DNA from 4 places in the Paenochrobactrum glaciei genome. Region 4 is predicted to be linked to each of the others. Evidence: riboswitches for the same ligand, from Rfam matches in the RefSeq annotation. Region 4 holds a riboswitch; each other region holds the start of a gene.
The links. A riboswitch is a leader RNA that binds a small molecule or an ion and turns the genes downstream of it on or off. The one in region 4 is predicted to bind cobalamin.
Positions count from the first base shown of each region.

Region 1: it holds a riboswitch for cobalamin, as region 4 does, so the genes downstream of both, ABDZ76_RS07940 (CbtB domain-containing protein) here and ABDZ76_RS14015 (LysR family transcriptional regulator) in region 4, are expected to answer to the same signal.
Region 2: it holds a riboswitch for cobalamin, as region 4 does, so the genes downstream of both, ABDZ76_RS13385 (TonB-dependent receptor plug domain-containing protein) here and ABDZ76_RS14015 (LysR family transcriptional regulator) in region 4, are expected to answer to the same signal.
Region 3: it holds a riboswitch for cobalamin, as region 4 does, so the genes downstream of both, ABDZ76_RS03875 (ribonucleoside-diphosphate reductase subunit alpha) here and ABDZ76_RS14015 (LysR family transcriptional regulator) in region 4, are expected to answer to the same signal.

Region 1 covers NZ_BAAADE010000002.1:334,503-342,668, reverse strand. Annotated here, with positions in the region: gene cobN (cobaltochelatase subunit CobN) at 1-486, opposite strand, end outside; gene cobW (cobalamin biosynthesis protein CobW) at 490-1,545, opposite strand; gene cobU (bifunctional adenosylcobinamide kinase/adenosylcobinamide-phosphate guanylyltransferase) at 1,549-2,067, opposite strand; gene ABDZ76_RS07945 (CbtA family protein) at 2,073-2,789, opposite strand; gene ABDZ76_RS07940 (CbtB domain-containing protein) at 2,880-3,068, opposite strand; cobalamin riboswitch at 3,118-3,349, opposite strand; gene ABDZ76_RS07935 (cobyric acid synthase) at 3,410-4,876, opposite strand; gene ABDZ76_RS07930 (hypothetical protein) at 5,317-5,595, opposite strand; gene ABDZ76_RS07925 (hypothetical protein) at 5,633-5,908, opposite strand; partial or broken gene ABDZ76_RS07920 (mechanosensitive ion channel domain-containing protein) at 6,048-8,166, opposite strand, start outside.
Region 2 covers NZ_BAAADE010000006.1:30,123-38,288, reverse strand. Annotated here, with positions in the region: gene ade (adenine deaminase) at 1-1,678, opposite strand, end outside; gene ABDZ76_RS13395 (amidase) at 1,756-3,051, opposite strand; gene ABDZ76_RS13390 (MFS transporter) at 3,063-4,700, opposite strand; cobalamin riboswitch at 4,864-5,111, shown strand; gene ABDZ76_RS13385 (TonB-dependent receptor plug domain-containing protein) at 5,261-7,159, shown strand; gene ABDZ76_RS13380 (ABC transporter substrate-binding protein) at 7,282-8,082, shown strand; gene ABDZ76_RS13375 (FecCD family ABC transporter permease) at 8,075-8,166, shown strand, end outside.
Region 3 covers NZ_BAAADE010000001.1:806,446-814,611, reverse strand. Annotated here, with positions in the region: gene ABDZ76_RS03885 (heavy metal translocating P-type ATPase) at 1-1,107, shown strand, start outside; gene cueR (Cu(I)-responsive transcriptional regulator) at 1,117-1,518, opposite strand; cobalamin riboswitch at 1,629-1,946, shown strand; gene ABDZ76_RS03875 (ribonucleoside-diphosphate reductase subunit alpha) at 2,061-4,928, shown strand; gene ABDZ76_RS03870 (ribonucleotide-diphosphate reductase subunit beta) at 5,018-6,142, shown strand; gene ABDZ76_RS03865 (Glu/Leu/Phe/Val family dehydrogenase) at 6,238-7,503, opposite strand; gene ABDZ76_RS03860 (alkaline phosphatase) at 7,891-8,166, shown strand, end outside.
Region 4 covers NZ_BAAADE010000007.1:48,938-57,103, reverse strand. Annotated here, with positions in the region: gene ABDZ76_RS14035 (RNA polymerase sigma factor) at 1-379, opposite strand, end outside; gene ABDZ76_RS14030 (LysR family transcriptional regulator) at 517-1,422, opposite strand; gene ABDZ76_RS14025 (M20 metallopeptidase family protein) at 1,565-2,719, shown strand; gene ABDZ76_RS14020 (AbgT family transporter) at 2,797-4,287, shown strand; gene ABDZ76_RS14015 (LysR family transcriptional regulator) at 4,368-5,255, opposite strand; cobalamin riboswitch at 5,358-5,549, opposite strand; gene ABDZ76_RS14010 (DUF1852 domain-containing protein) at 5,788-6,771, shown strand; gene ABDZ76_RS14005 (methionine synthase) at 6,799-7,827, shown strand; gene ABDZ76_RS14000 (flavin reductase) at 7,889-8,166, shown strand, end outside.

The sequences.
Region 1 (8,166 bases), on a different contig from region 4:
ACCATCAATTAATGATGTACAACATTCCAGAAAGCCACGTGCATTTTGGGCGCCACCTTCAATCAGATAATGCCACAGCGTATCCAGATCATGCGGGTTAACCGTTGAATAGCGTTTCAGGCTTGCATCAGGCTTATCATCACCGGGCAAAACCGCCAGCATAATGCCGTGATTGACCGCGCAGGCATGCAGCGCTTCCAAGCCATATGGCCAGTAGCTTTCACCACCAATCACCCGCACGACGATCAGCTTTGCAAAACGCGCTGTGCGTTCCACATAAGTGTCTACCGACATTGGATGTGACAGCGACATCATATTCACAAGCCGGAGTGTCGGCGCATCACTGATTGAGCGATGCGCCGAGGCCAGACTTGCGAGCTCTGTATCAGCCGCAGAAAGAAACAAAATATCGGCAGGGCTTTGACCTAAATCGATGGCTTCGCTGCCGTCGGCAATCGTCCCTTTCTGGGCAAGCAGGAGATGCATGGATTACGCTGCTTCCTGAACGGATTTAGCAATCGCTGCTTCATCAATATCATGCACGCCGATTACCACCAGCTTGGTAGAGCGGGCTTCACCGTCTGCCCATGGACGATCAAAATAATGCTCGATACGCGAACCGACGGCCTGCACAACCAGACGCATCGGCTTGCCCGGCACATTGGCAAAACCTTTCAAACGTAAAATGTCATGTTCGCCAATGATTTTCTTCAGGTTTTCTGCAAATGCTTTTGGGTCGTTTACATCACCGGCTTCCACCACAAAGCTTTCAAACTCGTCATGACTATGGGTGTGATCGTCACCGCTTTCGTGGTGCATTTCATGATGTGACTTGCGGTTGGCAATGTCATCTTCCGAACCGACACCCAGACCAAGCAGAATGTCCGCACCAATTTTACCAAAACTTGCTGGCACCATATTAGTCTGGCGGGATGAGCGTTCCGAAACATCTTTGCGCACAGTTTCAAGCGCTGCCTCATCAAGCAGATCGGCTTTATTGAGCACGATCAGATCAGCGGCATGGATCTGGTCTTCAAAGAGTTCTTCCAGCGGGCTTTCATGGTCAAGCGATTCATCGGCCTGACGCTGCGCATCAATTTTATCATGATCATCCGCAAAGCGGCCTTCGGCAACAGCTGCCGCGTCAATCACGGTCACCACGCCATCAACGGTCACTTGCGTTTTAATTTCCGGCCAGTTGAATGCAGCAACAAGCGGCTGCGGCAGTGCCAGACCGGAAGTTTCGATCACAATATGATCAGGACGATCAGCGCGTTCCAAAAGCTTGGTCATGGTCGGGATAAAATCATCAGCAACGGTGCAGCAAATGCAACCATTGTTCAGCTCAATAACATCATCTTCTTCACAATTTTCAATGCCGCAACCTTTTAAGATGCCACCGTCAACGCCCAGATCGCCAAATTCATTGATGATCAAGGCAATGCGCTTGCCATTCGCATTTTCAAGCAAATTACGGATCATGGTGGTTTTACCCGATCCTAAAAAGCCGGTAATCACGGTGGCCGGAATCTTTTGACCCTGCATATTCTATCCCTTCATTTTCAACGACAATCCTGCCGCCATAAAGTAAACTTCCTGAGCTTTTTCAGCCACGCGCTGATGTAAAAAACCCGCATAATCTCTAAATTCCCGTGCCATCCGGTTGTCAGGCACAATGCCCAATCCCACTTCATTAGAGACAAAAAATATCTCACCGGACAGTTTGGGAAAAACCTCTAAAAGCCGCGTCGTTTCAGCGTCAATGTCGCGCTCTGCCATCATCAGATTGGTGACCCAGAGCGTTAAACAATCAACCAGCACGAAACGATTTTGCGCAGCCGTTTTCAACAATGATCCCGCCAGATCAAGCGGTTCTTCAACCGTTGTCCAGTTCAGGCCACGTCTGTCTTGATGAATACTGATACGCGAGCGCATTTCATCATCATAAGCACGCCCTGTAGCGATATAAAATAGCTCCAGGCCAGAGCTTTCCGCACAGTTTTCAGCGTATTTTGATTTTCCCGAGCGAGCGCCGCCGAGAACAAGCGTAATTTTTCCCGACGGCATGCTTATCAAGCCTCGATTTCTGCGGATGCGTAGGTTTGCACCAGCCAGCCAAGCGTCAAACCAATCACCACCCACATAAACAAATTCGTGGCTGTGGTTGCCACTGCATATTGCGACGCAAGCAGCGACGGGATCGGTGAAGAAATATCTTCCGGATGTGGCGCACCATAAAGATGCGGTGCAACAATGGCGACAAGACCTAAAATCTTCGCCCAGATTTCAGCGCGCAACACGAGAAGATAAATACCAATTGCCGATAAAATAACAGTCACAACCCACCAAAGCTGACGCTCTGCCAGATCGGCTGCCGGCATGGCTGGCAATTCCGGTGAAAGCCCGAGAGACGGCAGAAATGACACCGCAAAGAAACCGGCAAGTCCCCAATAAATGCCGTTTTGCTTGGTCACGCGACGTCCCAACAATAAAGCCGTGCCGCCCAAGGCCAGCGCAAAGCCGCCACAAGCAACTAAATTGGCCAAAATTGTATTGCCAAGGCGTCCGAAAGGCAGTTCAGCGCCTTCTTCTTCATCCTCAGCAGCATCACCATGGCTATGTGGTGCTGCCGCTTCTGATGTCTCGCCATGATCATGACCACCGGAGGCGTCTTCATAGATTTCGGCCTGCAAAATCAGTGGCACTGTCTTGATATACATAGCAGGCGTCATCAGCAGCCCTGCAATCAGACCAGCTGCTAAAACCGCCAATAAATAACGAATATACATAATTCCCCCATAGAGAAATAAACTCACGCATGCGTGAGCATCACTTCATCATCCAAAATGAATGAACCCCTCAAAATTCCGAGCGGTAACTTAGTGACAAGGGAACCCATAAGAATGGCGCATATCATGTGCAGAATCATGCAGCATGTCTGAATGCGCCAAACCAACACCATAGATCAAAAAAACGCCAAGCATTAACGCAACAAGTGCCGTACCCAAACGGGCAGCAAGCGGTGTGGAAAGCACATCCGATGCGCTATTATTTGTGTGTGCAGCCATGACAACCTCCGTGCAGGCAGCAGGGAAAACCTCCCCTTAGGTGCAGGCAATATGCCCTTTGCAAACAGGCAGGTCTCCTGGCTCGCGGGTCGTGAAGATGAAGCCGCCTTCCCGGTTTCCCAGTGGCTGCTGGTTTCATTAAAAAACCAGCTTGGCAACATCCCTCACCGCTCTACAGTCGCGGGGTCGGCTGCTATCAAAATGCTTATTACAAGCATTTCACGCATTCCCTCTTCGTCCATCAATCCAACATGATGAAAACCTGATGCAATGGCCTGACATTATGCTGTGCGATTGTGATCGTCAATCGACTTGAGGCTTCGCTGATTGTGGATGAAGGTTTAAATTTTGACCGGCAAACTTAACTGCAACAAGGCATCCACATCGAGATATTGCTCAAGATTATCAGCAAGCTCGTTCAGTGCATCGTCAACGCTGGCCCGATAATTAAAACCAGCACCATGCACGCCAAGCTCTGCCAGTAATTTTGCCCTGAAACTATCGGACGCAAAAAGCCCGTGTAAATAAGTGCCAAAAATGCGACCATCAGTAGAAACCGCGCCATCCGACCGCCCGTCAATCAATGCGAAAGGACGCGCACAATCCGGCCCGTGGCTCACACCGCAGTGAATTTCATAACCATCAACCGGCACATCATAGGCCACAGCTGTGCCCTGCACCTGACCAAGTGTTTTTTCGGCCTTCATGACAGTTTCCATCTGCAAAAGGCCTAAACCGTCAGCGTCAGCCGTATCGCCATCAATATGCTTCGGATCACTGATTTTTTGCCCCAGCATTTGATAGCCGCCGCAAATGCCAATGACATGGCCGCCACGCTTTACATGAGCATGAATTTGAGTGTCCCAGCCATTTTCACGCAAACGTTTTAAATCACCAATAGTCGATTTAGTGCCGGGCAAAATAATCAGCCCTGCATCAGCAGGTATTGCCTCACCTGCCCGCACCATCACCACTTCAACATCCGGCTCGGCTTTTAAAGGATCAAGATCATCAAAATTGGCGATTCGATCCAGCATCGGCACAGCAACTTTCAACGCTTTCGTTTGAACGCCTACCATACGTTCCAACACGACTGAGTCTTCGGCAGGCAAACGCGCCACTGCTTTCAACCATGGCACCACACCAAAAGACGGCCAGCCGGTAAATTCGGTGATGGAGCGCAAGCCATTATCAAAAAGCGTCACGTCACCACGAAACTTATTGATCAGAAAACCAACAATCATCGCGCGGTCTTGCTCGGGCAAAATCGTATGCGTGCCCACCAGCGAAGCAATCACACCGCCGCGGTCAATATCCCCCACCAGCACAACCGGCACCCCCGCCTTGGTGGCAAAGCCCATATTGGCAATATCGTTTTTGCGTAAATTAATCTCAGCCGGAGAGCCCGCACCTTCCACCAGCACTATATCAGCGCCATCACAAATATGCTGCCATGACTCCATCACGGCATTCATAAATTGCGGCTTCAAACGCTGATAGTCGCGCCCCTTGGCTTGCCCGCGCACTTTACCCTGCACAATGATCTGGCTGCCGGTTTCAGATTGCGGCTTTAATAATACAGGGTTCATGTGAACGCTGGTCGGCACACCACAGGCTAATGCCTGCAACCATTGTCCGCGGCCTATTTCGCCGCCATCATCGGTAACGGCTGCATTATTGGACATATTTTGCGGCTTGAACGGGCGCACTTTAAGCCCGCGATTGCGCATCACACGACAAAGACCGGCCACAAGAACCGTTTTGCCAACATCAGAGCCAGTACCTTGAAACATTATCGCGCATGTCATGATTGTGACCTATCGCAATCGGCACGTTCTGCATAGAGGCCAAACAAATGTCCGCGCAAAGAATTATTGAATGCCGCAAAACTACAGTTAAGCGCATTGCAGAATCACACTGAACAAATCTTCACGAAAGTGACGCGTGATATTTACCACTCTTTAACAAACTGGCTTTTTTCAGCCAATTTTACAGTCAAAAAAGTGCAATCTTTAGACTTACTTAAGCTTCTGATAACCATCCGGTAAGAATGTCCTGTTAAAAAGATCATCGAGACGGCAACAAACCGCCTCGATGCTCCGGATAAGGTATTGCGTACCGGAGCTTATAGTATTTCTCACCGGTGTATTGTTTGGTGAGAGCCAAAGCGTTTGTTGGCAAGGCCGTGCATCTTCGGATAGCGCGGTTTTTGCCATTTTCAAATGTTTGTTAAGTATAAATTTTAGCATTAATTTTTAACGGTATCCTCTACCGCTTGTGCTGTCCCTTTCACATCACGCCCCACACCACGAACCGTGTTGGCACATGCAACGAGTGTAAATGCAAAGAGAACAATAGCTATTGGGGCAAAGCGTGAGATTTTCATTCGTTTACGTCTCCATTGTAGCATTTTAAAGTTAAACACTTGGATCAACGTGAAAACGCCGCATTGGTTGCCTCTGCTTGAAAAGATTTTACAAAATATAAGCAAAAAAACCCGCAAGCATTTTAGCTTACGGGCTTTCATTCATGCGTGCCTGTCAAAACAAGCAGGTTTTATAAAATTATTTAATCTTTGCCTGACCACCACTGATCGTTACTGCTTCGCCACCATTCAGCGCTTCACGGTCGCCGTTTGGCATTGTCACAAAGCAACCCGACGGGCAGAAGCTGACAGTTTCGCCCGGAGCAATCACCAGCTCTTGCTTGGATGCGCCTTCGGTCACAACAATGGTCTGGGCTGATCCGTCACCGTTGGTCACAGTTGCAGCCGCGGCCAGAGCAATACCTGCTCCTGAAAGCGCAACTGTCATCACAATGACTTTACCGAATTTGATCATATTGCCTCGATGTTGCCATCGCCCCTTTTTGGATCGGATGCCGCCTTTGCTGCACCCTGTCTACTCTAGTAATGCTAAATCTATAGAACACTCAAGCTGAATGTTAGCTGAACAAAGTTTTATACTCTTAATCTCTTGATCAAGCGTCCGCATCTTTCTGAACGACAGCTTCATCTTCCGCCTCTGTCTCGACTTTTGCCTGAGCTTCGGCTTCAGCAGCAGCGGCGGCCTTTTCCATTTCAATTTCTTTATTAAGCTGATGCAAGCGCTCAATTGCAGCAAAGCGCAATTCGTTTTTAATATCGGTTGTAGCGGTAATATCTGCCAAAAACGCATACATATCAAAAGTAAGCTGCCAGTGGGTCATTGTAGTCAATGCAACATAGGGAGCAGGATTTTTCAACACCGATGGATTGGAGCGCACAACATCCAACAATACTGCATGAACACGGCGTGGTTCATCCATCATCGGAATTTGAAAATTAATCTCGATACGGCCAAGCTTGTTGTGATGTGTCCAGTTGCCGACATTACCATTAATCAAGGTCGAGTTCGGCACAATGATCGATTGGCGCTGGAAAGTTTCCACTTCCGTTGCACGTACACTGATTTTTTTCACCGTACCGCTAACCGTCCCTGCTTCCACCCAGTCACCCACTTTAAACGGACGTTCGGCCAGCAAAATCAGACCGGAAACAAAGTTCTGCACGATATTTTGCAGACCAAAACCGATACCAAGCGAGAGACCACCGGCAATGAGTGCCAGATTGGAGAGGTTGAAACCAGCGGCTGAAATACCAACCAATCCAGCCAAGCAAAGGCCAATATAACCGATGACAGTACGAATGGAGTTGCGCACACCGACATCCACACGGCCGCGCACCATCACTGTGGTGTCGAGCCAGCGCTGGAACCAGCGTGTAAAGAAATAAACCACTAAAAATAAAACAACGCCGGTAAGAATACCCGTCAGCGAAATGGAGAAATCACCGATACTGAAACCGGTCATCAAGCGGAAGAAAGTATCTTTCAACTCGCTCCACTGGAAACCAAACTGCATCAATATCAGCGGCAACCCGATAAGCAGCACCATCAGATTGATCAAAATACCGACAATCAAACCAGCCTGATCCATGGAACTATCATCAAGACCAAACTTGTTTTGCAGTCCGTGACCGATTTTGGTCGATTTAAATGCACCTTCTTCAATGATGGCACGGGCTGTCAAAAAGCCCAGATACATCATAATCAAAAACGCGCCGCTCACCATGATCTGCTGCGAGGCAAAACGCGCAAAACCAATATAGCCGCCGAGCGAACTGATAACCGGAATAGCGCCCAAGCCAAAGAGCAGAATTTTCGCAAGCTTCGGCCAGCTATGCACTTCACCATCATCTTCACGCTGAATAGGTTTCAGCAGAGCAATCCAGATAATCAATGCACCAATCAGCAGCGAGGACACCAAGCTTTTGGCAACAGTCAGTGACAATGGCGAAGACAAAACCTGATTAACGGTTGTAAAAACATAATCGAGACCATTGACCAAAGCCGCAGTGGTAGCCAGCGCCAACAACACTTTCCCTGAGCGCGGTGCAATCGGCATCAAGCGCCATGCCGGCATATCAGGGCTAATAATCGCTTTTGCCATACGGTAAATAAAGTACACAAGTCCGGCAGAGCTAAAGACAGACCGTAAAATCAGCGCAATATCGCTGCGCAGCACATTAAAATAATCAAGGAAGAAATAAGTGGTCGCAAAGAAAACGCCAACGGCTGCCGACGGAATGAGTGTTGACCAGAAAGCCACCGACAGACGACTTAAATAAGAAGGGCTTTCGACCTCGGGATCGCGCTGATAAATTGTGCCAAGAAAATAACGCGCTCCCAATTCTAAAAGAACTGCGGCTACAAACGCAAAGAAAGTGGCTGCCAGAAACGAATTTAGCTTGAACGAAACAACAAAACGCCACCATGAGCGGACGATCTTGCCCAGTGCCGTCAGCTGATCCCCCGCAGCAGTCGTGACATTAGCGCCCATGGAATAGTCAATCTGTACACGCTGTGACAAAGTACTGCTGAACAGATCACGGCGGATTGTAATCACTTTATTACTTAAGCGATTGACTTGCAGGGAGGCATCTTCTGTTTCCCCCAACACCGCATTGATTTGCGCTTTTTCATTCGCCAAACGTGCCCGCTCTTCGGTCACAACATCGGCTTCTGCCGGTTGCCCATCCCCCGGTGCTGCACCTAATTGT
Region 2 (8,166 bases), on a different contig from region 4:
ATTCAAATTTATCGACATCCACCAAGCCCATATCGGTGATTTTCAGATGCGGAATGACCGGAAGGGCGATGAAGGCCAGTTGCAGGAATGGTTCGTCCAGTGTGGAGCCGATGTCAAAAGCGGCCTGACGAAGTTTGCGCAGATCCTCACGCACCACCTCATGCGGCTCCATGCTCATCAAGCCTGCCACCGGCAATGGAATTTCTGCCAGCACACGGCCATCGCGGATGACAACAAAACCGCCTTCAATTTCGCCAAGACGATTAACCGCGGCAGCAATATCTTCATCATTGGTGCCCACCACACAAATATTGTGGCTGTCATGGCTGACAGTTGATGCAATCGCACCGGTTTTAAGGCCGAAGCCATTGATGAAGCCAGTAGCGATATTACCGTTTTTGCCGTGACGTTCGACCACGGCGATTTTTAAAACATCGCGTGTCAAGTCCGGCTCAACGCCATGAGGGCCGACAGTTAGGTCATATTCGATGCTTTTGGTGATGATTTTGCCCGGTATAATGCCGATAGCGCGGGTTTTGCCGCTATTGGAGGAAGAACGGAAATCAGCAGGTTTTACCAAAGGCGCACGAACACTGTTGCGCCCGACCGGCTCGATCTTTTTGCGTTTGGCAAAACCGTCTTCGCTGACCAGTTCACCACCTGCCAGCACCATATCGGCGTGACAACCTTCTAATGAATCGAGCACAACCAGATCAGCACGCAAACCCGGCGCGACAAGGCCGCGGTCATGCAGACGGAAGGCGCGCGCGGCAGAAATACTGGCGGCGCGATAAATAGCTAAAGGTTCCACGCCACCTTCAATGGCGGTGCGAATGATATGGTCGAGATGACCATGATCGGCAATATCAAGCGGATTGCGGTCATCGGTACAAATAGCGATGAAAGGCGAATTGCGTTCGGTAATCAGCGGCATTAAAGCTTGCAGATCGCGCGAAACCGAGCCTTCACGCACCAGCACATGCATGCCTTTGCGCAGTTTTTCCAGCGCTTCTTCATAAGAAGTGGCTTCATGCTCCGTGCGGATACCGGCGGCGATGTAGCCGTTTAAATCTTTGCCAAGGAGAAGCGGCGCATGGCCGTCAATATGACGTCCCTGAAAAGCGGTCAGTTTTGCCATACATTCAGGGTCTTTGTGCAAGACACCGGGAAAATTCATAAATTCTGCAAGGCCAATGACCTTTTCATGGTCGGCCAATGGCAGCAGGTCGTCAACGAGAAGCTCGGCACCTGCCGTTTCCATATGGGTGGAAGGTACGCAACTTGAAAGCTGCACGCGGATATCCATCAAGGTTTCGGCAACGCTGTCGAGGAAATAATGAATACCTTCAAGCCCCAGCACATTGGCGATTTCATGCGGATCACAAATGGCGGTGGTCACACCGCGCGGCAGCACGCAACGGTCAAATTCATGCGGTGTGATGAGGGAGGATTCAATATGCAGATGCGTATCGATAAAGCCGGGTACAACAATGCGACCACTAATATCAATTTCGCGCTTGCCGCTATAAGTGCCATAAGTGCCAACGATGCGATCACCGCAGATGGCAATATCACTTTCGACAATTTCGCCGGTCACAAGATTGAAGAATTTGCCGCCCTTCAGCACCAGATCAGCCTGTTCGCGACCGGTGCCCTGATCGATAATTTTTTCTAACATCTTGTTTCCTTCTTAGCGTCTGCGCGTGCCATTAGGGCGTAACGCTAACACGCAAATCTGGCAAGTGGGCAGATGTTTTAAAGTTCTTCAAAAATCTGTTCGAGTGTCAGGCTGATAGCGAGTAATTTATGATCGTGATTATGGCGAGCAAAAGCCATGAAACCTGCTGGTTTTGGTGTGCGGATCATCGGTAGTGTAATGGCGCAAAGGTCAAATTGATTGGCAATCTGGTTGTTGCGCAATAATAAAGCTTCCACATGATTATATGCGTCATTATCATCAATGAGATCGGCAATAGATGATGTAAAGATCGGGCATGTTGGTGTGGCCATCAGGTCATAACTACTTAAACGCTCATCCATCCGGCGCACAAGTTGTTGCCGCTCAAACAATAGTTGTTGGTAGGCTTCCTCAGAAATCAGGCTTCGTTTGCGCAATGTACGCGCTAAATCTGACCCTACGGGCGCATTATCATCCTGCAACCAATCATGATGGACATGACTGGCTTCAATGCCGGCAATTGAACCGATGCGGGTGATGCGTGCCATATCATCAAGAAGGTCATCAATTGTCAGCGCGATGATCTTCGCACCTTTGTCTTCCAAAAGCGCCAGAACTTTTTGGAAGCGGTTCAGAATATGCGCATCTGTAAGCGCAAATAAGTGGCCTTCCGGCACGCCGATAGTTAAATTTTGTAAAGGCTGTGCCTCAGGCAACAATGGCGCATTGCCAGCCATAATAGCATCAGTGAGAATGCAATCGGCAACGGATGTTGCTAAAGGGCCGATGGAATCCAAGCTTGGCGCCAGTGGAAAAACGCCTTCATGTGACATACGTTCAGCCGTTGGCTTGAAGCCGACGAGGCCGTTTAATGCGGCTGGTATGCGGATGCTGCCGCCGGTATCGGAGCCGATGGCAATTTCACTGGTGCCTTCTGCGACTGATACAGCAGCACCTGAGGATGAGCCACCAGGAATGCCTCCTTTGACAACGGCATTTTCCGGCACACCATAATGCGGATTGAAGCCAACAGCAGTGAAGGCAAATTCAGTCATGTGGGTTTTGCCGATGATGATGGCACCGGCTTGTCGCAAGCGCTCAACAATGACAGCATCTTTTGCAGCCGCAGGGCTGGTTTTGCGAATAACAGAACCTGCAAGGGTTGGCTCACCATGCACATCAAACAGGTCTTTGATGGAGATGATACGCCCGTCCAATGGGCTTAAACGCTCACCTTTATGGTGGCGGGCATCCGCTGCATGTGCGGCTTCTAATGCGCTGTCTCCATAGATGCGGCTAAAGACGCGTTCGCTATCGCGTCTTTGTGCAAGCCTGTGCAAGATTGCTGCTGTTTTGTCGGAAGCGCTTTTCATATCTTTCATGGCTAAACAATCGCGTGATCATCCGTATGCGGCTTTAGCGGCATATCATCATGGGGCGTGACTGTTTGGCGCTCGATCATACGATGCACAACCGGAGGCTTTTCTCCGCGATGCAGGGCTTTCAAACGTTCCCAAATTTCAGCATCCGCTTGTGTGCGGCGTTGGTTATGGCGCACATATTCCACCCATGTCGGCACATGGTAGCTTTCAGTCCATGTTTCCGGGTGTTCCAAATCGCGTAACAAGGCCCATTGCTGGGCACCATCGCGAATACGCACACGGCGTCTGTCGGCCATCAGACTTAAAAACTGGGTGACGTCGTCCTGATCGATTTTATAGTCGATCATAATCATAATCGGGCCGCTACGGGAACGGATGTCGAGTTTGAGTTCCGGCTCGTTGAAACGGTTGAGCGGATCAAGATTGAGAGCATCAAATTCCGGCAGTTTGAACATCAGGCCAACCGCAGCACCACCAATAAGCACAATGCCTGCGATAATGAGCGACAGGTCAACACCGTGAGATTCAGCGATAGAACCCCATATCCAGCTGCCTGTTGCCATGCCGCCGAATGTTGCGGTTTGATAAAGTGCCAAGGCACGGCCAACCACCCAGCGCGGGGTTGAAAGCTGCACAGTGACATTGAACAGCGACAGGGCAAGAACCCATGAAACACCGGCAGGCAAAAGCAGTAACCAGCTCAGCCAAAATTGGGTGCTGAGGCCTAAGCAAATGCAGCTTCCGGCAAACATTAAAAATGCTAGACGCACGATCCATTCATTGCTCATCACTTCGCGCAGGCGTGCGCTGAGCATCGCTCCACCAATTGCACCAAGGCCGAAAGCACCAAGCATCATGCCATAGGTAAATGCGTTACCGGCAACTAAGTCACGCGCGACAATCGGCAAAAGCGCCAGAATGGCAATGCCGGAAAGACCGAATAAAAAGCCGCGAAACATAACCTTTAAAAGATTTGGCGACATTGAAACATAACGAAGACCCGCGGCAATGGCACGGCCAAAGGATTCTCGCGGCAAGGTGTTTTGCGATTTTGGCGGCTGCCAACGCCATAGAGCAAGCAGCAAAGCAATATAGCTGAAAGCATTGATGATGAAGGCCATCGCCGCACCGGCAGCAGCAACAATTAAACCGCCAATGGCCGGGCCAACACTACGCATCAGGTTGAAACCCATACTGTTAAGCGCAACGGCGGCGGGCAAATCTTCGCGCGGAACAATATCGCCCATGGATGCCTGCCATGAAGGGTTATGCAGTGCGCCGCCACAACCGATCAGAAAGGTAAAGCTTAACAACAGCCATGGGGTCAGAAGATTAAAATAAGCAAAAACCGCGAGTGCTAAAGACACCATTAGCATCAAAGATTGCGCGGTAAGCATAATGCGGCGGCGGTCGTAATTATCGGCCAGCGCACCAGCTGCAAGAGAAAACACCATAACAGGCAAAGTGGTGGAAGCTTGAACCAAAGCAACCATATCTTGGGAGGTTGCGATGGTTGTCATCATCCAACCGGCACCCACCGCCTGAATAAGCCCGCCAAGATTGGAAACCAGCGTCGCAGACCAAAGGGCCCGGAAGGTTTTGTGCTGGAACGGAGCAAGGGGCGAAGCTCTTTGCGGCACGGCTGGTGCCTCCTCTTTCATGCGCGTTTTTACTAGGAATAGGTGAGTTTGCCACAGGCGGCAAGGCGCTTAAGACAATATGTGCGAAGACTGTTTTAAAAGGCACGCAACATGGTTTATTTTTAGTTAATTATGGGTGTTGTATTTATGCGCTATGCTTGCTACGTCCGAAGATGGAACAGGTTCTGCTTATAAAAAGCAGATGAAAAGGGAACACGGTGCGGATTCTCAATCTTGTGATTTGAAGAATCTTATTCCGTGGCTGCCCCCGCAACTGTAACCGGCGAGTGATCTTTCCTGAAATGCTAGAATTTTGGCATTTCAAACCACTGATGACGTTGAGCCATTGGGAAGGTGAAAGAGGCGCGAAGACCCGGAAGTCAGGAGACCTGCCTTTTCCGGTCACCCATGCACGGATACGGGGTGTGTCCATGCGCGGTCGTCCGTGGCGGTGACATTGAACAAATGTTGCCGTGCGTCCGGATGAAATTTTCCTGACAACCGGTTGGTTATTTCGAAAGGTCGGTTCGGCTTTTCACAAGCGTTGTTGGGGAACGTACATGTTTAGAAAAGTTGTTTTGCTCAGTGGTGTTGCTGTGAGCGCATTGGCTGTGTTTTCTGTGAGCGCTCAGGCACAAGGGACACTGAATGAAAATGGCGAGATTGTTTTAAAAACCATTACGGTGACAACGCCTTTGCGTCGTGCCAGTGCTTTGGAGCGCTCTACTTCCTCCGTAACGGTCATTGGCGAAAAAGACATTGAACAATCGGCAGCGCCCGATCTGCAATCATTGCTGAAAACCTATACTGGTGTGACCATGACCGCCAATGGCGGGCAAGGGGCAACTTCGGGTGTGTCTTTGCGCGGGTTTTCATCCAGCCAGACCCTTGTGCTGGTCAATGGTGTGCGTATGAGTTCGGCCACATCCGGTACACCAAATCTTTCCAGTATTCCATTGGCATCAATTGAGCGGATTGAAATCGCCAAAGGCGGGCATTCGGCACAATATGGTGCGGATGCGATGGGCGGTATTATTAATATCATCACCAAACAGGGTGGTGCATGTGAAAATGGCAAATCCTATTGCGGGTCATGGACAACGGGCGTGACTCATCCTTGGGGCGGCTTTGCTTCCGGAAATATTTCCGGCAAAGCGGAAAACGGCATTGAATATGGTTTGGGTGCCAGTATTCTTGGTACGCAAGGCTATGATTTTACTACAGCGCCAACAGAAAACGATCGTGACGGTTTTCTACAAGGAAGCGTCAATCTGTCTTTGGCCAAAGATGTCGAGTGGGGACGGGTTTATCTTGACGGGCTTTATACCCGTGGTCGCAATCATTATGATGGCTACAATACAACAGCGCCCGACTCTGCCGACACGCATAATTTCTCTGGCCGCTTTGGGACACGTATCGATCATAGCGATGATTGGTTCTCGACCATTGAGCTGACGAGCTCATTGGATAAAGCAAAACAATTCCGCGCTTCAGTCGATGGCGATACGTTTAAAACACAACGTTATGGTATTTTTGCTTCCACGCAAAAGGCATTCAATACCGATAAAACCCAGCAAATTATTGTTGCTGGTGGTGAGTTCTATCGTGAAAAAATTAATGGCAGCTCGGTTAGTGGTGATGCCTATGATGAAGCGCACCGCAATTTGAGCGCTCTTTTCGCTCAATATTCGATTGATTATGCTGGATTGTTGATTGATGCAGGTCTGCGTTATGACCACAATCAGCAATTTGGTGATAAGGTTACTTATAATATTGGTGCGAGTTATGAAGTCGTGCAGGATCTTATCTTGCGCAGCTCTTATGCGACGGGTTTCCGCGCTCCTACCTTTAATGATCTCTATTACCCATATTCCGGTAATCCTGATCTCAAGGCAGAAAAATCCGGTTCGTTTGAAATTGGTTTGAACTGGCAGGCCAGTCAGCAAACAAGCTTTGATTTAGCACTTTATCAAAATGATGTTAAAGATCAGATTGCATGGGCTCCAGATCCGGTTACGAATGTATGGCATCCGTTTAATATTCAAAAGGCGCGCATTCGTGGTGTAGAAGCAACTGTCGCGCATCAGTTTAATGATGAATGGGCTGTGAAAGCCAGTATAGATCTGCGGGATCCGATCAACAGAAGTGATGCAAATTACGGTAATTATCTGCCCAACCGTGACCGGTTTAAAGCTACAGGTGAGATTAGCTATCGCCCAGATGAGAAACTTGATCTGACTGCGCGCGTTCTTTACGGCTCGTCACGTTATTCAGATGAAGCGAATAAAAATAAACTTGATAGTTATATTACGGCGGATTTTGTTGCGCTCTATGCTTTTGATCAGCAGTCACAGATCAAGTTCTCTGTAGAGAATATCTTTGACAAACAATATGAAACAGCAAAAGGCTATCGTATGCCAGGCCGAACCATGAGCCTGGGCTTTACCCGTTCGTTTTAATTGATCGCAGACCTTCATCAAAGAGTGCAGAAAGACATCGTAATTTGCGCACTGTACTTTCATATATTGGCAAACTGACCGGTGCATCCCGTGCCGGTCATGAATTTTGCAAAAGCGCATCGCTGGTCGGTGCGTTTTTATTGGCTTTGTTTGGTAGCACTGCCCCTGCACAAAGCGCGCCAAAAGTTGCATCCATTAATGTGTGTACGGATCAGCTGGCAATGTTGCTGGCAGATAAAGAACAGCTAACCTCGATCTCATATTTGTCATTGGATCATAAAACCTCATATCTTTTTGAAAAAGCTGCCACTTATCCACTTAATCACGGGCGTGCGGAAGAAATATTTCTGCAAAAGCCCGATCTGGTTTTAGCGGGCAGTTTTACAGCGCGTGCGACGGTTGATTTGTTGCGCCGACTGGGTTTTCAGGTCGAAGAGTTTCGCCCTGCATCCACTTTCGATGATATTCGCGCCAATATTAAGCGCATTGGTGATCTGCTGGAACAGCCACAAAGAGCTGAGGCTCTGATTGCAGAGATTGATCAAGGCTTGGCTGAGGTTGATGTGAAAAAGCGTGCACGTACAATCGCGCTTTACTATGCCAATAATTATACGTCAGGACGTGGCAGTTTGATGGATACGGTGGTGCGTCATGCAGGATTTACCAATCTGGCCGACAAGTTATCGTTAAGCGGATATGGTCAGATGCCGCTTGAATTATTGGTGATGCATCAGCCTGATTATTTATTGATGGGCGAGCGTTATGAGGGTGCAGCTTTAGCTTATCAAAATTATGAACATCCTGCTTTGCAGGCCATTAAAAAACAGGCAGTTTCTGTAACTTTGCCTGATAGTCTGACCGTGTGCGGCGGGCCATTTACGGTGGAAGCAGTGAAAATTTTATCGGATATTGCACATGAGTGAAACACGGCGCTACCACTGGTTATGTGCAGGGCTGGCCATCTTGGTGGCTTTGCTTTTTATGCTGTCTTTGCTGATCGGCCCCGC
Region 3 (8,166 bases), on a different contig from region 4:
GCCATTGCCGTGCTGATTATTGCCTGCCCATGTGCGATGGGGCTTGCCACGCCAACATCAATTATGGTCGGCACTGGACGTGCAGCGGAAATGGGTGTGCTGTTCCGTCGGGGTGATGCGTTGCAACGTTTGCGCGAAGCATCCGTGATTGCCTTTGATAAAACCGGAACACTGACCTTGGGCAAACCTGTTTTGGCTCATTTTGAAACAGTTGCCGGACAGGATGAGGCAAAAATCCTGACCCTTGCAGCGAGTGTCGAGGCACGTTCGGAGCATCCGATTGCCGCAGCTGTTGTGCAAGCGGCAGAAGATAAAGGTCTTGTCTTAAAGGATGTGCAGAATTTTAACGCCATCGCCGGTATGGGACTGGTTGCAGATGTCGATGGTCAGCAGGTGGCCGTTGGTGCCGGTCGCCATATGGCTGCGCTTAATATTGACATCACACCTTTGGAAAAAGTAGCCGATCAGCTGGCTTCTCAGGGGCGCTCGTCGATTTATGTAGCGGTTGATGGCCAATTGGCTGCAATTCTGTCGATTGCCGATCCGCTCAAGCCATCAACGAAGCAAGCGATTGATGCGCTGCATCAGATGGGCTTGAAGGTGGCGATGATCACCGGTGACAGCCGCCACACAGCAGAAGCGATTGCGCGTTCCTTGTCGATTGATCATGTGGAGGCTGAAGTGCTGCCGGGTGGCAAAGTGGATGCTTTAAAGCGTCTGTCGTCTAAGGGTGAAGTGCTGGTCTTTGTCGGTGATGGCATCAATGATGCACCGGCATTGGCGGCTGCTGATGTGGGGATTGCTTTGGGCACCGGCACGGATGTGGCGATGGAAAGCGCTGATATTGTGTTGATGTCGGGTGATTTGCGCGGCGTTATCAATGCGCTGGCCGTATCACGCGCCACCATTCGCAATATTCGCGAAAACCTGTTCTGGGCATTTGCCTATAATATCGCGCTTATTCCGGTTGCTGCCGGTGTGCTTTATCCGCTGTGGGGCACATTATTATCGCCAATGCTGGCGGCTGGTGCGATGGCACTTTCCAGCATCTTCGTGCTTTCCAATGCGCTGCGTCTGCGCAAGGTTAAACCTGCATTGCAGGTTTAACCGACACAATTATGTTTTGGCTACGTTGCTGGCCAAATCATGCAAAATCGGACAGTCAGGGCGGTTATTGCCCTGACAGTTCTGCGCCAGATGGCGCAATGTATCCGCCATTTCGCGCAACTGTTCCATCTTCGCTTCCAGCTCCGCCACATGGGTGAGGGCTATTTGCTTCACATCGGATGAAGCGCGGCTGTGGTCTTGCCAAAGCGTCAGCAAATCTTTGATCTGATCAAGCGAGAAGCCCAAATCGCGACCGCGCCGGATGAAGCGCAATGTTTCCACATCCCGTTTAGAGTAAACGCGGTAGCCAGCCTCGGTGCGGCCAGCCTTTTCAATCAGCCCGACCGTCTCATAATGACGGATCATTTTGGCACTTATGCCCGACGCAGTTGCTGCTTGGCCAATATTCATCATGTTAAAGCTCCGTGGTTGTGCTATATATAGGGCATCTCCTTATCCCTTTCAAAAAATAATAATTGTGCATCATGCAACTACATGTTGACGTTCGTGCGCATTGGCTGTCTATATCTAGTGGTCAAGGTCTCTCGAATCGCAAGATAGAGAGATAATAGGGAATCCGGAAGAGATGGTGCTAACCGCCGCTTAAACCGGAGCTGCCCCCGCAACTGTAAAGCGGCGAGTTTTTGTTCTTACAGCATCGACCCGAAACCGGAATCGGTTTTCGAAAGGGTACGATGCGTAAATTTTAGATTAGAGCGTCCTTTATACGTCCTGTCGGACGCATGGCGCTCTAAGAAGTCACTGAGGATTATCCTTGGGAAGACGGACAAAAGCACCGACCCGCCAGCCAGGAGACCTGCCCTGACACGAAATGTTCTCCCTGGGCGGGGTGTCCCGGTGGTGTGCTGGCAACAGAGCAGGCATTAGCCTTGCGCTCTCTTTCATGCATGCATCCGTTTGACCTTGCCCCCAACAAAAATTGGGGTAAGCCAATGTCGACTTCTATCTCACGTGAGCCTGCTGACGGCGACGCTTTTTCTGTCGTAAACGCAGCTAATGATTCCGAACCGGGCTATCAGGTTATCCGTCGCAACGGATCAGTGACACCTTTTGCAGGTGATAAAATTGCTGTTGCGCTGCAAAAAGCTTTTCTTGCGGTCGAAGGCACCAGTGCTGCTTCATCGCGCCGTGTTCATGATGTGGTTGCCGAGCTTTCTGAAGCTATTGTTGCTGGTCTTACTCGCCATGCAACGGCAGGCCGTACTTTCCATATTGAAGATATTCAGGATCAGGTTGAGCTGGCATTGATGCGCGGTGGCCATCATAAAGTGGCGCGCGCTTATGTGCTCTATCGTGAAGAACGTGCGCGCGAACGTGCCGAACAAGTGGCACAAAATCCGCAGGCAATACCGCAATTGCAGATGAAGAGCGCCAGCGGTCAACTGGTGCCGCTTGATGAAGCTCGCCTCAAACATGTTGTAGAAGAGGCATGTGCAGGTCTGTCTTCAGTTTCATCGGAAGCCATTCTTACCGAAACAAAACGCAATCTTTATAGCGGCATCACACAGGATGAGCTGGCGCTTGCACCTATTTTGGCTGCGCGTACTCTGATTGAAACCGAGCCTGACTATTCCAAGGTCAGTGCCCGCCTTTTGCTGGATAAGCTGCGCCGTGAAGTGCTGACCTTTGTTGAAGGCTCCCCGCGCGAAGCAACCCACAAGCAGATGTGCGAGCTTTACCCGAACTATCTGAAATCCTACATCCGTGTGGGTATTGATGCCGATCAGCTTGATCCGGAATTGGCGCTGTTTGATCTTGATCGCATGGCCGCAGCCATTCAGCCGGATCGTGATCTGCAATTTGATTATTTAGGTCTGCAAACCCTTTATGACCGCTACTTCCTGCATGTTCAAAACAAGCGTTTTGAGCTGCCGCAAGCTTTCTTTATGCGTGTTGCCATGGGGCTTTCCTTACGTGAAGAAGAACGCGAAGCGAAGGCGATCGAGTTCTATAATCTGCTTTCAAGCTTTGATTTCATGGCTTCAACGCCAACATTGTTTAATGCCGGCACACGTCGTCCGCAGCTCTCTTCCTGCTTCCTGACCACTGTTCCGGATGATCTCGACGGTATTTTCAAAAGCGTTAAAGACAATGCGCTTCTGGCTAAATATTCCGGCGGACTGGGCAATGACTGGAGCCGTGTGCGCGGCCTTGGTGCACGCATCAAAGGCACCAATGGCGAAAGTCAGGGTGTTGTTCCATTCCTGAAAGTTGCCAATGATACGGCCATTGCGGTTAATCAGGGTGGCAAGCGCAAGGGTGCTGTCTGCGCATATTTGGAAACATGGCATATCGACATCGAAGAGTTTTTGGATCTTCGTAAAAACACCGGTGATGACCGTCGTCGTACCCATGATATGAACACGGCCAACTGGGTGCCTGATCTGTTTATGGAACGCGTGGAAAAAGACGGTGACTGGACATTGTTCTCGCCGGATGAAACCCCTGATCTGCATGATCTTTATGGTCCGGCCTTCAAATATGCTTATGAAGCCTATGAGCAGAAAGCGGCTAAAGGCGGCATTAAAGTTTACCGCACATTGAAGGCCAAAGACCTGTGGCGTCGTATGCTGACGATGCTGTTTGAAACCGGCCATCCTTGGATCACCTTCAAAGACCCGTGCAATATCCGTTCGCCGCAGCAGCATGCTGGCGTGGTGCATTCATCCAATCTCTGCACCGAAATTACGCTCAACACATCGAATGATGAAGTTGCGGTTTGTAATCTGGGTTCTGTCAATCTGGCAGCGCACACAACACCGGAAGGCATTGATCAGGCACGTCTGGAGCGCACTGTAGCAACCGCTATGCGTATGCTCGACAATGTGGTGGACATCAATTTCTATACCATTCCGGAAGCACGCCGCTCAAACCTGCGTCACCGTCCGGTTGGTCTGGGACTGATGGGCTTCCAGGATGCATTGCAGATTTTGCGTCTGCCTTATGCGTCGGATGAAGCGATCAAATTTGCCGATCAGAGCATGGAAGCCATTTCCTATCATGCGATTTCTGCATCCGTTAATCTGGCAGCAGAACGTGGCAGCTATCAGAGCTATGAAGGTTCGCTTTGGTCAAAAGGCATTTTGCCAATCGACTCTCTGCGTATGCTGTCTGATGCACGTGCTCATAATAATTTAGAGAGCATGAAGCTCAATTATGACGAAACACTGGATTGGAATGCTCTGCGCGAACGCGTCAAAACCATTGGTATGCGCAACTCCAACTGTATGGCAATTGCTCCGACTGCAACCATTTCCAATATTTGCGGCGTGTCGCAGTCCATCGAGCCTGCTTATCAGAATCTGTTTGTTAAATCGAACATGTCGGGTGACTTCACAGTGGTGAATGCCGGTCTTATCCGTGATCTGAAAGCCCGCGGTCTGTGGGACGAAGTAATGATCTCTGATCTGAAATATTTCGATGGCAGCATCGGTCAGATCGATCGTATTCCGGATGATCTGAAAGCACTTTATGCAACGGCTTTTGAAATCGACACAGCGTGGCTGATCGAAGCTGCAAGCCGTCGTCAGAAGTGGATTGATCAGGGGCAGTCGCTCAATCTTTATATCGCTAATCCAAGCGGTAAGAAGCTCGACGAATTGTATCGCCTTGCATGGTATCGCGGCCTGAAAACCACTTATTACCTGCGATCCCGCTCTGCAACACATGTGGAAAAATCCACATTGAAGGGTACGGATGGCAAGCTGAATGCGGTGTCTGCCGCACCGATGCAGAGCATTCCGGCATCCGATGTGCGCGCTTGTTCTATTGATGATCCAACTTGTGAAGCTTGTCAGTAATAGAAGTCGTTACCGGCCAGCACTTGGCCGGTAACGGGCTGATACTGATCACTTTTCTTTGTTTCATCCCTATTTGAAAGGGTTTTATAATGTCTAATCTCGATTGGTCAGAGACCGAAAAGAACAGCACATCTGTCGCCTCAGAGGCAGATTTGTCTGCCGATGCAACGGGTCTGGGCTCGATTGAGCGTAACGCGGCACGTGTAACGGTTGATGAAAAGCGCATGATTAATGCACGCGCTGACGTTAACCAGCTGCTGCCGCTGAAATATAAATGGGCATGGGAAAAATATCTGGCCGGTTGTAACAATCACTGGATGCCGACCGAAGTTTCCATGCAGGCAGATATTGCATTGTGGAAATCTAAAGACGGCCTGACCGACGATGAACGCCTGATGCTCAAGCGTAACTTAGGTTTCTTCGCAGCATCCGAAAGTCTGGTTGCAAACAATATCGTGCTGGCGATTTACCGTCACCTGACCAACCCTGAATGCCGCCAATATTTGCTGCGTCAGGCGTTTGAAGAAGCCGTTCATACCCATACTTTCCAGTATATCGTGGAAAGTCTGGGGCTTGATGAAGGTGAATTGTTCAACATGTACCGTGAGGTACCATCGATCACCGATAAGGCTGCATGGGCGCTTAATTACACCCGCAATCTGGACAATGCCGAATTTAAAACCGGTACACCGGAAGCTGACCGTGACTTCCTGCGCGATCTGATTGCGTTCTATGTCGTGTTTGAAGGCATGTGGTTCTATACCGGTTTTGCGCAGCTTCTGTCTCTTGGCCGCCGCAACAAGATGGTCGGTATTGCCGAGCAATATCAGTACATTCTGCGTGATGAATCGATCCATATGAATTTTGGTATCGACGTTATCAACCAGATCAAGCATGAGAACCCGCATCTCTGGACAAAAGAGTTCCAGGAAGAAGTGCGCGACATGTTGCGTGATGCGGCAGAACTGGAAGCAGCCTATGGCCGCGACACCATGCCGAACGGTTTGCTGGGGCTGAATGCTGCGCTTTGTGAGCAGTATATGCACTTCATCGCCAACCGTCGTTGTGCACAGCTGGGCTTGGAAGCCGTGTTCCCTGAAGCGGATAATCCGTTTCCTTGGATGTCGGAAACAATGGATCTGAAGAAGGAGAAAAACTTCTTTGAGACCCGTGTGATCGAATATCAAAACGGCGGCGCTTTGAACTGGGATTGATATTTATCGATCTGATTTGAATAAAGAAAAGCCCCGCCGGTCAGTTGATCGGCGGGGCTTTTTTTGGTCAGACTTGTTCGTCTGTGGGAGGAATTTTAAGCAATAAAGTCGCTCTGGGTGCCGTGCGCTTCAATGGCCTGTGCCAAACGCAACAATGCGTGGACATAAGCACCGGTGCGCAGTGAGAATTTTTTCTCTTTTGACAGTTCCCAGATTGCACGGCCTTCGCGTTCCATGATGCTCTGGAGGCGCTGATGGATTTCTTCCAAAGTCCAGTAATAGCCCTGCTTGTTTTGTACCCATTCAAAGTAAGAAACGGTTACACCACCGGCATTGGCCAGAATGTCAGGCAGAACAATCACGCCTTTTTTCGCCAGAATTTCATCAGCTTCAGCGGTGAGCGGGCCATTGGCCAGCTCGACAATCAGCTTGGCTTTGATGGTTGCTGCATTGCCTTCATGCACCATGTTTTCCATGGCGGACGGCACCAGAACATCACAATCAGCAGCCACCAGTTCAGCCGGTGTCATGGCCTTGTGACCATGCTGGCCAACGGTGGAAACAACTGACTTGCCTTCCGCTTTGGCAGCAAAGAGGCTTTTCAGGTTCAAACCTTCGGCGCACTGAACTGCACCTTCCGAGTCGGAAACAGCGGTGATCTTGTGGCCATCGGCGCTGAAAAGACGTGCCATATGCTGGCCGGCATTACCAAAGCCCTGAATGGCCACACGCAAATTGCTGGCAAGACCTAAATCACCAGCCAGATGACGCACGAGATAGTAGCCACCGCGTGCCGTTGCATCATCACGACCAAGCGAACCGCCCAGTGCCAATGGCTTGCCGGTGATCACTGCCGGTGAGTGCTGGTCGACGATTTGTGAATATTCGTCAGCCATCCAACCCATGATCATTGAGTTGGTATAGACATCCGGTGCCGGAATATCACGGTCTGGGCCCAGAATTCCGGCAAAGGCCTGAATATAAGCGCGGGAGAGACGTTCCAACTCAGCTTTGGACAATTTACGCGGATCAACCTGAATAGCACCCTTACCACCGCCATAAGGCAGGTTCATCACGGCGCATTTGAAGGTCATCCAGAAAGCAAGCGTCTCAACTTCTTCAGCTGTTGCATCCGGATGGTAACGGATGCCGCCTTTGGTTGGGCCGCGGGTATCATCATAACGGCAGCGCCATGCAAGGAATGATTTGCGTGATCCGTCATCCATACGGATCATCAAACGTACTTTCATGGTCTCGCGCGCGAATTTCAATTTTTCGATCACATCCGCGTCGATATTAATATGGCTTGCAGCCTCATCCAGCCGCACTAATGCATTTTCAAGAAGATTGTCCTGTGACACGAAATCACCTTTCTTGCGTATGGCGTTATGAAAATATATTTTTGGAACCCCTATATGCACTTTTACGCAACAAAAGGAAAGAAAAAAGGACAGCACTGTTGTCCTATTTTTTATTGTCAGTACTCATTTTTTAAATTTTTCTGAAATATTGTGTGATTTTCGCATCAGTCGAAATCATGACTTGTCCAAGCCAGATTTAATCAATCTGTCATGATTTATACAAAGCACTGTCATAATGGCTGGCTAACAATCCCCCCGTACTCATTGTCCTCTCAAGGTCTTTACGACGATTACAATTGGGGCTTTTCCGGCATGCAAAGGGGTGGAACCAAAGATGGTTCCGATCTGTGGCCGGGAAAACATCCGCTAAAGGGGTTTGATAAAACCATGCGTCAACTTGTTAAATTACTCTCTGCCACGACAGTTCTGTCGGCTACACTTATTGCAACTGCATCGCAGGCAGCAACGGTGTATCCGCTTGACCGTGCAACGATTCTTGCCGGTTCGCCTTTTGATTTCAAAGTGGAATTCGACAATGTCGTCAAAGCGGATGACGTGAAAATCACGGTCAACGGCGAAGATTACAAAGCTGTTTTCGGCAAAGATGTTGAATTTATTGCTGCAGAAAAAGACGCATCAGATAAAGATCTGGGCTCGGCTGTT
Region 4 (8,166 bases):
ATTTGTGCAGCAGAAAAACTTCCTTTTGCCGAGGCGGCAAAGTTGCAACTGCATTTTCAAGCATTTGCAGGCGTTGGCGATAATCCGTCACACGCTCCTGATCAGGGCTTTCGTCAATGGCATCAAATGTTTCGGAGGGGCTTAAATACCGGTTTTGTGCCTTTGCAGCACGAAAATAATCTTTGGCAAGATTATCAGCGATGCGGAACAAATAAGAGCGTATATTATTGATATCAGTGCGTTTTTCAGTGTTATGAATACGCATGAAAGTATCTTGAGTGATATCTTTCACGGTTTCGGGATCGTGTCCGCGCTGTCGCAGAAAACGGGCAATATCCGTTGCATGCCTTCTGAACAGATCTTGGATATCCCAATTCATGACATTTTTCGCTTATGGCGCAGTTTCTAACAAATTACGCGGTGTGATGTGTGGTAATGATGTGTTAATATGACTTCATTACTCATATTTTTGTGGAACTACAAGCTGTCGCTATGACATCTTTTATAATGCTTGTCTCAAGGCGTCTCTGAAAAAGCCGGCATTCTCTCTGTTAAGAAACTTAAAAAGGCTTGAACTGATGTTGGAAGCTGCCGATTTTTCATCGTAATGACCTGTGCGACGCTTGATTGCAAAATAGCATTGTCGATTTTCACGGATTTTGCATTGCTCAAAAAGCCGTTTGTTTCTTGAATATCGGCGCTTGAAAACAGCAAACAGCCCGCTTTTTGCGCATAAATCAGCAATGTTGCCATTGAATTGGAAGAAAATACCGGATCAATTGCCAATCCCGTGCTTGCCAGTGCCGTATTGATCAAGTGGCGCTGTGTGCGGTCGTGATCGGGTAGTGCAAAAGGATATTGCACGGCTTCTGTCAGGGTTATTTCTTCGCGCTCGCTAAGCGGATGATCAGGGGGGACAAGAACAAATATCGGCCGCTTTGTCATGTGCTCCACTTGCAGATGGGATGGTACAGCATAGCTATAAACAATGCCGATATCCGACTGACCGTTGCTTATGCGCTGACAAATATCAATGGAATTTCCGACCCAAACCTGAATTTCGACGGATGGATATTGTTGCTGAAATTGTGCAATAATATCAGCCAGTACCAGAATTGAAAAACCTTCATAGGTGGCAATTTTGACGACGCCACGCTGTATCTGATGCATTTCTTTGACATCAGAAAGAGCGCGCTCGGTGTCTAGCGCTAAACGGGTGACATGTTGTGCCAGCAATTCGCCTGCCTGACTTAAAACCATCCCGCGAGGGCGGCGCTCGAATAAGGCAACATTTAAATCTTGTTCAAGTTTGGTAATTTGGCGGCTGATGGCAGATGCGGATACATTCAGCTGTAATGAAGCTTCCGTAACAGAGCCCGTTCGCGCAACTTCTTGAAAGTATTTAAGCGCTAAATGTTGCATTTCATTCACCTTTGCCTTTTTTGCAACGATGCTTACGCAATTATGAAATTGTTGCAACAATATTCCGTTGGTATGACTGCCGGAATTTTTTACCATTAAAGGTTTAGCGGCACGGGAACCGAGGCGGGGAGTTGATGTTTCAATGACTATTTTTAGCAAAGAGGCAATTGAGGAGGCGACAGCCATCCGGCGTCAATTGCATAGTTTTCCTGAACTGAAATTCGAAGAATTTGCCACATCTGATCTGGTGGCTGAAACTTTGCAGCGTTATGGCTATGAATTGCGCCGCAATGTTGCGGGTACAGGAATTGTTGCAACTCTTGATACCGGCAGAGCTGGTACGACGATTGGTTTGCGGGCCGATATGGATGCACTGCCTATTCAAGAAGAAACCGGCTTAGCTTATGCTTCAACAATAGACGGTAAAATGCATGCCTGTGGCCATGATGGTCATACGGCAACATTGTTGCTGGCAGCTGGTCAATTAGCGCAAGATCACGCGAAGCTTAACGGGAAAATCAAGCTGCTTTTCCAACCGGCTGAAGAAGTCGGCAAGGGTGCGGCTCAAATGATTGCTGATGGCGCACTGGAAGGTGTTGAACAGGTTTTCGGTTTTCATAACCGCCCTGGTTATGCGCTTGGTCATATCATTACTAAAGCTGGCCCTGCTATGGGCGGCAATACGCTTTATGAGGTTAAAATTTCAGGTAAAGGCGGACATGCTTCAAGGCCGGATCTGGCAATTGACCCGATTTTTGTTGGCTCTGCCATTATTCAGTCGCTGCAAAGTGTCATATCGCGTCGTTTATCGCCTTTGGATGCAGGCGTTGTAACGGTTACCCAGTTTAATGGCGGCAGTGCCGGGAATATCATTCCGGGTGATGCCAGTATGGTGATTAATACCCGCGACGGATCACCGGAAGCGGCCGCTATTATTGATGCTGAGCTACGTAAAGTCATTGCGAATGTTTGCGAAGCGCATGGCGCGCAATGCGAGGTCAATATGACATTGCGGATACCGTCTTTGGTCAATTCAGTTGCGGAAACGGAATTGGTCGTTGAAACGGCACATGAATTGTTTGGCAAGAATAATACCAGTCAAATGTCTCAGATGCCGACCATGGGTGCAGAAGATTTTGCATTTTATCTGGAACAGCGTCCGGGTAGTTTTTTCTTTGTCGGTAATGGTGAGGATAGTGCCTATTTGCATCATCCGCTTTACAATTTCCGCGATGAAATTTTACCTGTGGCAGCCGGCATGTTTGTTGGTATTGCTCATAAAACGCTTACCCAATAACATTATTTATAATTCTAACAGAATGATGCGGGACGCTCGTTGGAGTGAAGGCGGCATTAATTCGGGAGAAATTGCGAATGCAGAAGTTTTTTAACTCGATAGAACGAGCCGGCAACAAACTGCCGCATCCGTTCATATTGTTTTTATGGCTATGTTTGATTGTTGCTGTTTTCTCATGGATTCTGGCAAGTTTTGGCGGCACCGGTGTTAATCCAAAAACCGGTGCCGAAGTTGCTGTTAAAAGCTTGATTTCGGGTGAGGGTGCAGTTTTCGCTCTGACATCTATTGCGACAAACTTTATTAATTTCCCGCCATTAGGCATTATTCTGGTGATTATGCTGGCGATTGGCATCGCTGATAAAACCGGCTTAATTGCTGCTTTTATGCAGGTCAGCGTTATTAAAGCGCCACGTTATCTGACCACATTTATGATCTTCTTTGTCGGTATGTGCAGTCATGTTGCATCCGATGCCGCTTATATTATCCTTATCCCGCTTTCTGCCATTATCTTTCAGGCAATGGGACGTAATCCGCTGGTGGGCGCGGTTACCGGCTATGTGGCCGTTGGTGCGGGTTATGATGCGAGTATTCTCATTACACCGACTGATATTATTTTGTCGGGTATTACAACGAGTGCAGCGCATACGGTTGATGCTCAGGCCTATATTTCTCCGCTTGATAATTACTATTTCATTGCGGCTTCTGCATTGCTGATGTCTTTCGTTGGTGCGTTTATTATTGAGCGCATTGTTGAGCCAATGGTTGGCAAATATACCGGCGATGTTGAGTTGAAACTGACAGAACCGGATGCATTGGAAGTAAAAGGCTTGAAGCGTGCCGGCTGGGCAACTCTGATTATGATTGCGCTGGTCGTTGCGGCCGTTTGGCCTGCCAGCTCACCATTGCGAAATGAAGAAGGCGGATTGGTTCCATCACCTTTGCTTAATAGTGCGGTTGCGCTCTTTGGTATTTATTTCGTGGTGATCGGCTGTATTTTTGGCACCACAACCGGCAAGATTAAAACAGCACGTGATGCCGTTGGCTATATGAGTGAATCCGTCAAGGAATTGGCGCCGACATTGGTGCTGTTCTTTGCGATCTCGCAGTTTTTGGCATGGTTCAAATGGACAAACCTTGGCGAGTGGATTGCCATTGGTGGTTCACATTTGCTGGATAGCAGTGGTTTTGGGGGCACTCCGCTTTTGGTGGCTTTTGTTGGTCTTGCAGCGGTGATGAATGTGTTCATCACATCCGGTTCGGCACAGTGGTCGCTGATGGCACCAATTTTTGTGCCGATGTTGATGCTGATTGGTTTTGAGCCGGCACTGGTGCAGGCAGCATTTAGAATTGCGGATTCTGCCACCAATATTATTTCGCCGATGAGCCCGTATTTTGCCGTTTGTTTGGCTTATTTGCAGCGCTACCAGAAAGATGCAGGTATTGGAACTTTGGCCTCAATGACGATACCTGTCGCAATGGGCTTCCTGATTGTGTGGACATTGTTCCTTATTTTCTGGATGACAATGGGCTGGCCAATCGCACCTGGTGTTGGTCTATTCATGAACTAAAATTGAATGAATACATTGCGCCCTGCAATTCTTGATATGGATTGCAGGGCGTCTTGTTTCAAAACATGTACATTTTTGAATTATGCTTTTATCTCACGTGAGGTTGCAAGAAATCCGGCGATGAAATCGACGGTTTCGTCGCCGCTTCTAAGCCCAAGGTGAATGCTCTTGTGGATGCCGGCATTACCAATTCTGACAGGGCGAACCCCTAATGTTTCTGCTTGCTGGCACACCAGCCAGCTTGGGATAGCACTGACGCCACGCCCTGCTGCAACAAGTTGCAACATCATTTCTGTTGTCTCAACACTGCGATGATGCCGCGGACGGCAATTCGCGGGCACAAGAAACTGTGTAAATACATCGAGCCGCTCAGGAGGCACCGGATAGGTGAAAAGGGTCTCTTCCAAAAGGTCAGCAGGCTCGGCATAATTTTCATGCGCAAGCGGATGATTAACCGGAACGGCCAATACAAGCTCGTAATCAAAAACTGGAATATAATGAATGCCTTGCGCCTCAATCGGATCTGGCGTGATCAGAATATCAATTTCATAGCTCGTTAATGCGGCAACGCCGCCAGAGGTAAATGAAGTAGTGAGCGCCAGATCAACATCAGGCCACTCGACCAGATAGGGTTTTGTAACGCTCATCAGCCATTGATGGCATGGGTGACATTCCATGCCGATTTTAAGCGAACCGCGTTTACCATAACGGTAATCCGACAAAACATCTTCGGCTCTCTCGATCTGTGGCAGTACGCGTTGGGCAAGCGTTACGAGATAGTGTCCTGCCTCGGTGAGGCGAAGATTGCGGCCATCCTTTTCCCACATCGCAACGCCGTAACGTTCTTCGAGTTTACGGATTGTGTGGCTTAGTGCGGATTGCGTGACGTTGAGCCGCTCTGCTGCGGCAGTGAGACTGCCCAAGCGATCAACTTCTCGCAGGATCGATAAATGTTGCCTGTCCAGCATGGTGATAGCCGCCCTTTTATAAATGACAGGGCAGTGAAATGACGCAATAACATCCGCACGGAAGCCCGAGCGCAAAAGCGGCACTCCGGGACACCCCGCCCGTGAACTCTATTTGTCGTGGCAGGTCTCCTGGCTCGCGGATAAACGCTTTTGCCCGTCTTCCCGAGATGAACTCAGTGACATTTATGGGCATTTGCTGGCCGCTTACAGTTGCGGGGGCAGCTTCGGCATAAAACCGAATTCCCTCTTAGCTCCGGACTTGTCATCCATAGAACCCCGACAAATGAGCAATGCCCTATGTAACCATGCGGGTCAAGTTGTTCTGCGCTGAGACTTTTCAGCGAACCCCATTCAAAGCATGAGCACACCTCATACTTTGATGAGATCAAATCATTTTTATTCATCGGATGGCTCAGGCATAACCCGTTGGCCGCCCTTGATGTTGAGCGGCAGGAAAGATTGCTGAGAGAGAAAACCCTCAAGACGCAAGCAATTAAATTGGTTTATCTCAGGAATTAGGATGCCGGACGCGATGACAAAAAAATTCAACTTTATAATTAAAACTATTTCTTTTGATGAAGATTATCATCCTTCGGATAGTACACGTATTACCACGAATTTTGCCAATCTGGCGCGAGGTAATAATCGTCAAGAAAATTTACGCAATGCATTACGGATGATTGATAATCGCTTCAACGCTTTGGCACATTGGGATAACCCGAATGGCGATCGTTATGCGGTGGAAATTGAGATCGTTACGGTTGAAATGAGCGTTGATGCCGACAGCAATGAAGATGCTTTTCCGCTGATTGAAATTTTGAAAACCAATATTGTTGACCGCGCAAGCGGTGAACGTATTGAAGGCATTGTCGGCAATAATTTTTCTTCTTATGTGCGCGACTATGATTTTAGCATTGTTTTGCCTGAATATAATCGTGATCAGCCAACATTTAGCCTGCCGGAAAATTTTGGCGAGTTACATGGTAAGCTATTCAAATGCTTTGTTAATTCGAGCGTCTATAAAGAGAACTTTACAAAAGCACCGATCATTTGCTTAAGCGCTTCAAGCAGCAAAACATATCATCGCACAGGCAATTATCATCCGGTTTTGGGCTTTGAATATCTCCAAAACGAGTTTTCGTCGACTGATCAGTATTTTGAAAAGATGGGCTTGCAGGTGCGCTATTTCATGCCGCCGAACAGTGCTGCACCTTTGGCTTTTTACTTCAGCGGCGATTTGCTGACCGATTACACTAATCTTGAACTGATCAGCACGATCAGCACGATGGAAACTTTCCAGAAGATTTATCGCCCTGAAATTTACAATGCCAATTCGCAGGCAGGCGCTCGTTATCAGCCGAGCTTGAAACATGCGGATTACTCATTGACACAAATCGTCTATGACCGTGAAGAGCGCAGCCGGATGGCGACCAAGCAAGGAAAGTTTGCTGAAGAGCACTTCATTAAACCATACAAGGCCATTCTTGAAGAATGGTCTGCCAATTACGCGCATTGAGAAATTAAAATCACAAGGTTGCCTATTATGAAAACACTCTTGCCCACCTCAACCGCCGGCAGCTTGCCAAAACCATCATGGCTTGCAGAGCCGGAAAAACTTTGGTCGCCGTGGAAACTGCAAGGCGAAGAATTAGTGACCGGCAAACAAGACGCTCTGCGTTTGGCTTTGGATGATCAGCGACAGGCAGGAATTGATATCGTCAGTGACGGTGAGCAGACACGTCAGCATTTTGTCACCACATTCATCGAGCATTTGGACGGGGTGGATTTTGAAAAGCGTGAAACGGTAAAAATTCGTGACCGTTATGATGCCAGTGTGCCGACAGTTGTTGGCGCTGTATCACGACAAAAGCCTGTTTTTGTTGAAGATGCTAAGTTTTTGCGTCAACAGACAAAGCAGCCGATCAAATGGGCATTGCCTGGTCCGATGACCATGATCGATACGCTTTACGATGCGCATTATAAAAGCCGTGAAAAGCTTGCTTGGGAATTTGCTAAAATCCTCAATGAAGAAGCAAAGGAGCTGGAAGCTGCCGGTGTTGACATCATCCAGTTTGACGAACCGGCATTCAATGTTTTCTTTGACGAGGTGAATGATTGGGGCGTTGCTACATTGGAACGCGCCATTGAAGGTCTGCAATGTGAAACAGCAGTTCATATTTGCTATGGTTACGGTATCAAAGCCAATACAGACTGGAAGAAGACGCTGGGCTCCGAGTGGAGACAATATGAAGAAGCGTTTCCGAAGCTGCAACAATCCAGCATCGATCTGATTTCGCTGGAATGCCATAATTCTCATGTGCCGATGGATTTGATTGAGCTGATCCGAGGTAAAAAGGTGATGGTTGGCGCTATTGATGTGGCCAGCAATACAATTGAAACGCCGGAAGAAGTGGCTAACACTTTAAGAAAAGCGCTTCAGTTTGTTGATGCCGACAAGCTTTATCCTTGCACCAATTGTGGCATGGCACCTTTGTCGCGTGAAGTGGCAAGAGGCAAGCTACGCGCCTTAGGTGCGGGTGCAGAAATCATTCGCAAAGAACTGTCTGCTTAAATAAAAAACACGAGCAGGGCTTTTGGGCTCTGTTCGTGTTTAAAATATATGAGAGGCCGATATGGGCATAGTGGATCACCGTTTCGACATCGTAGACAAAGCCAGTTTTCGCAATGGTATGTCACGGCTTGGCTCGGCTGTCAGCGTGACAAGCACGATCCATAACGGTCAGCGCTATGGTTTTACAGCTTCTGCAGTTTGCAGTGTCAGCGATACACCGGCAACATTGCTGGTATGTATTAACCGTGCGAGCTCGTGTTTTCAGGCCTTTGATAAAGTGCGCCATTTTTGCGTCAATACGCTGATGCCTGGGCAGGAAGATATTTCTAACCTGTTTGG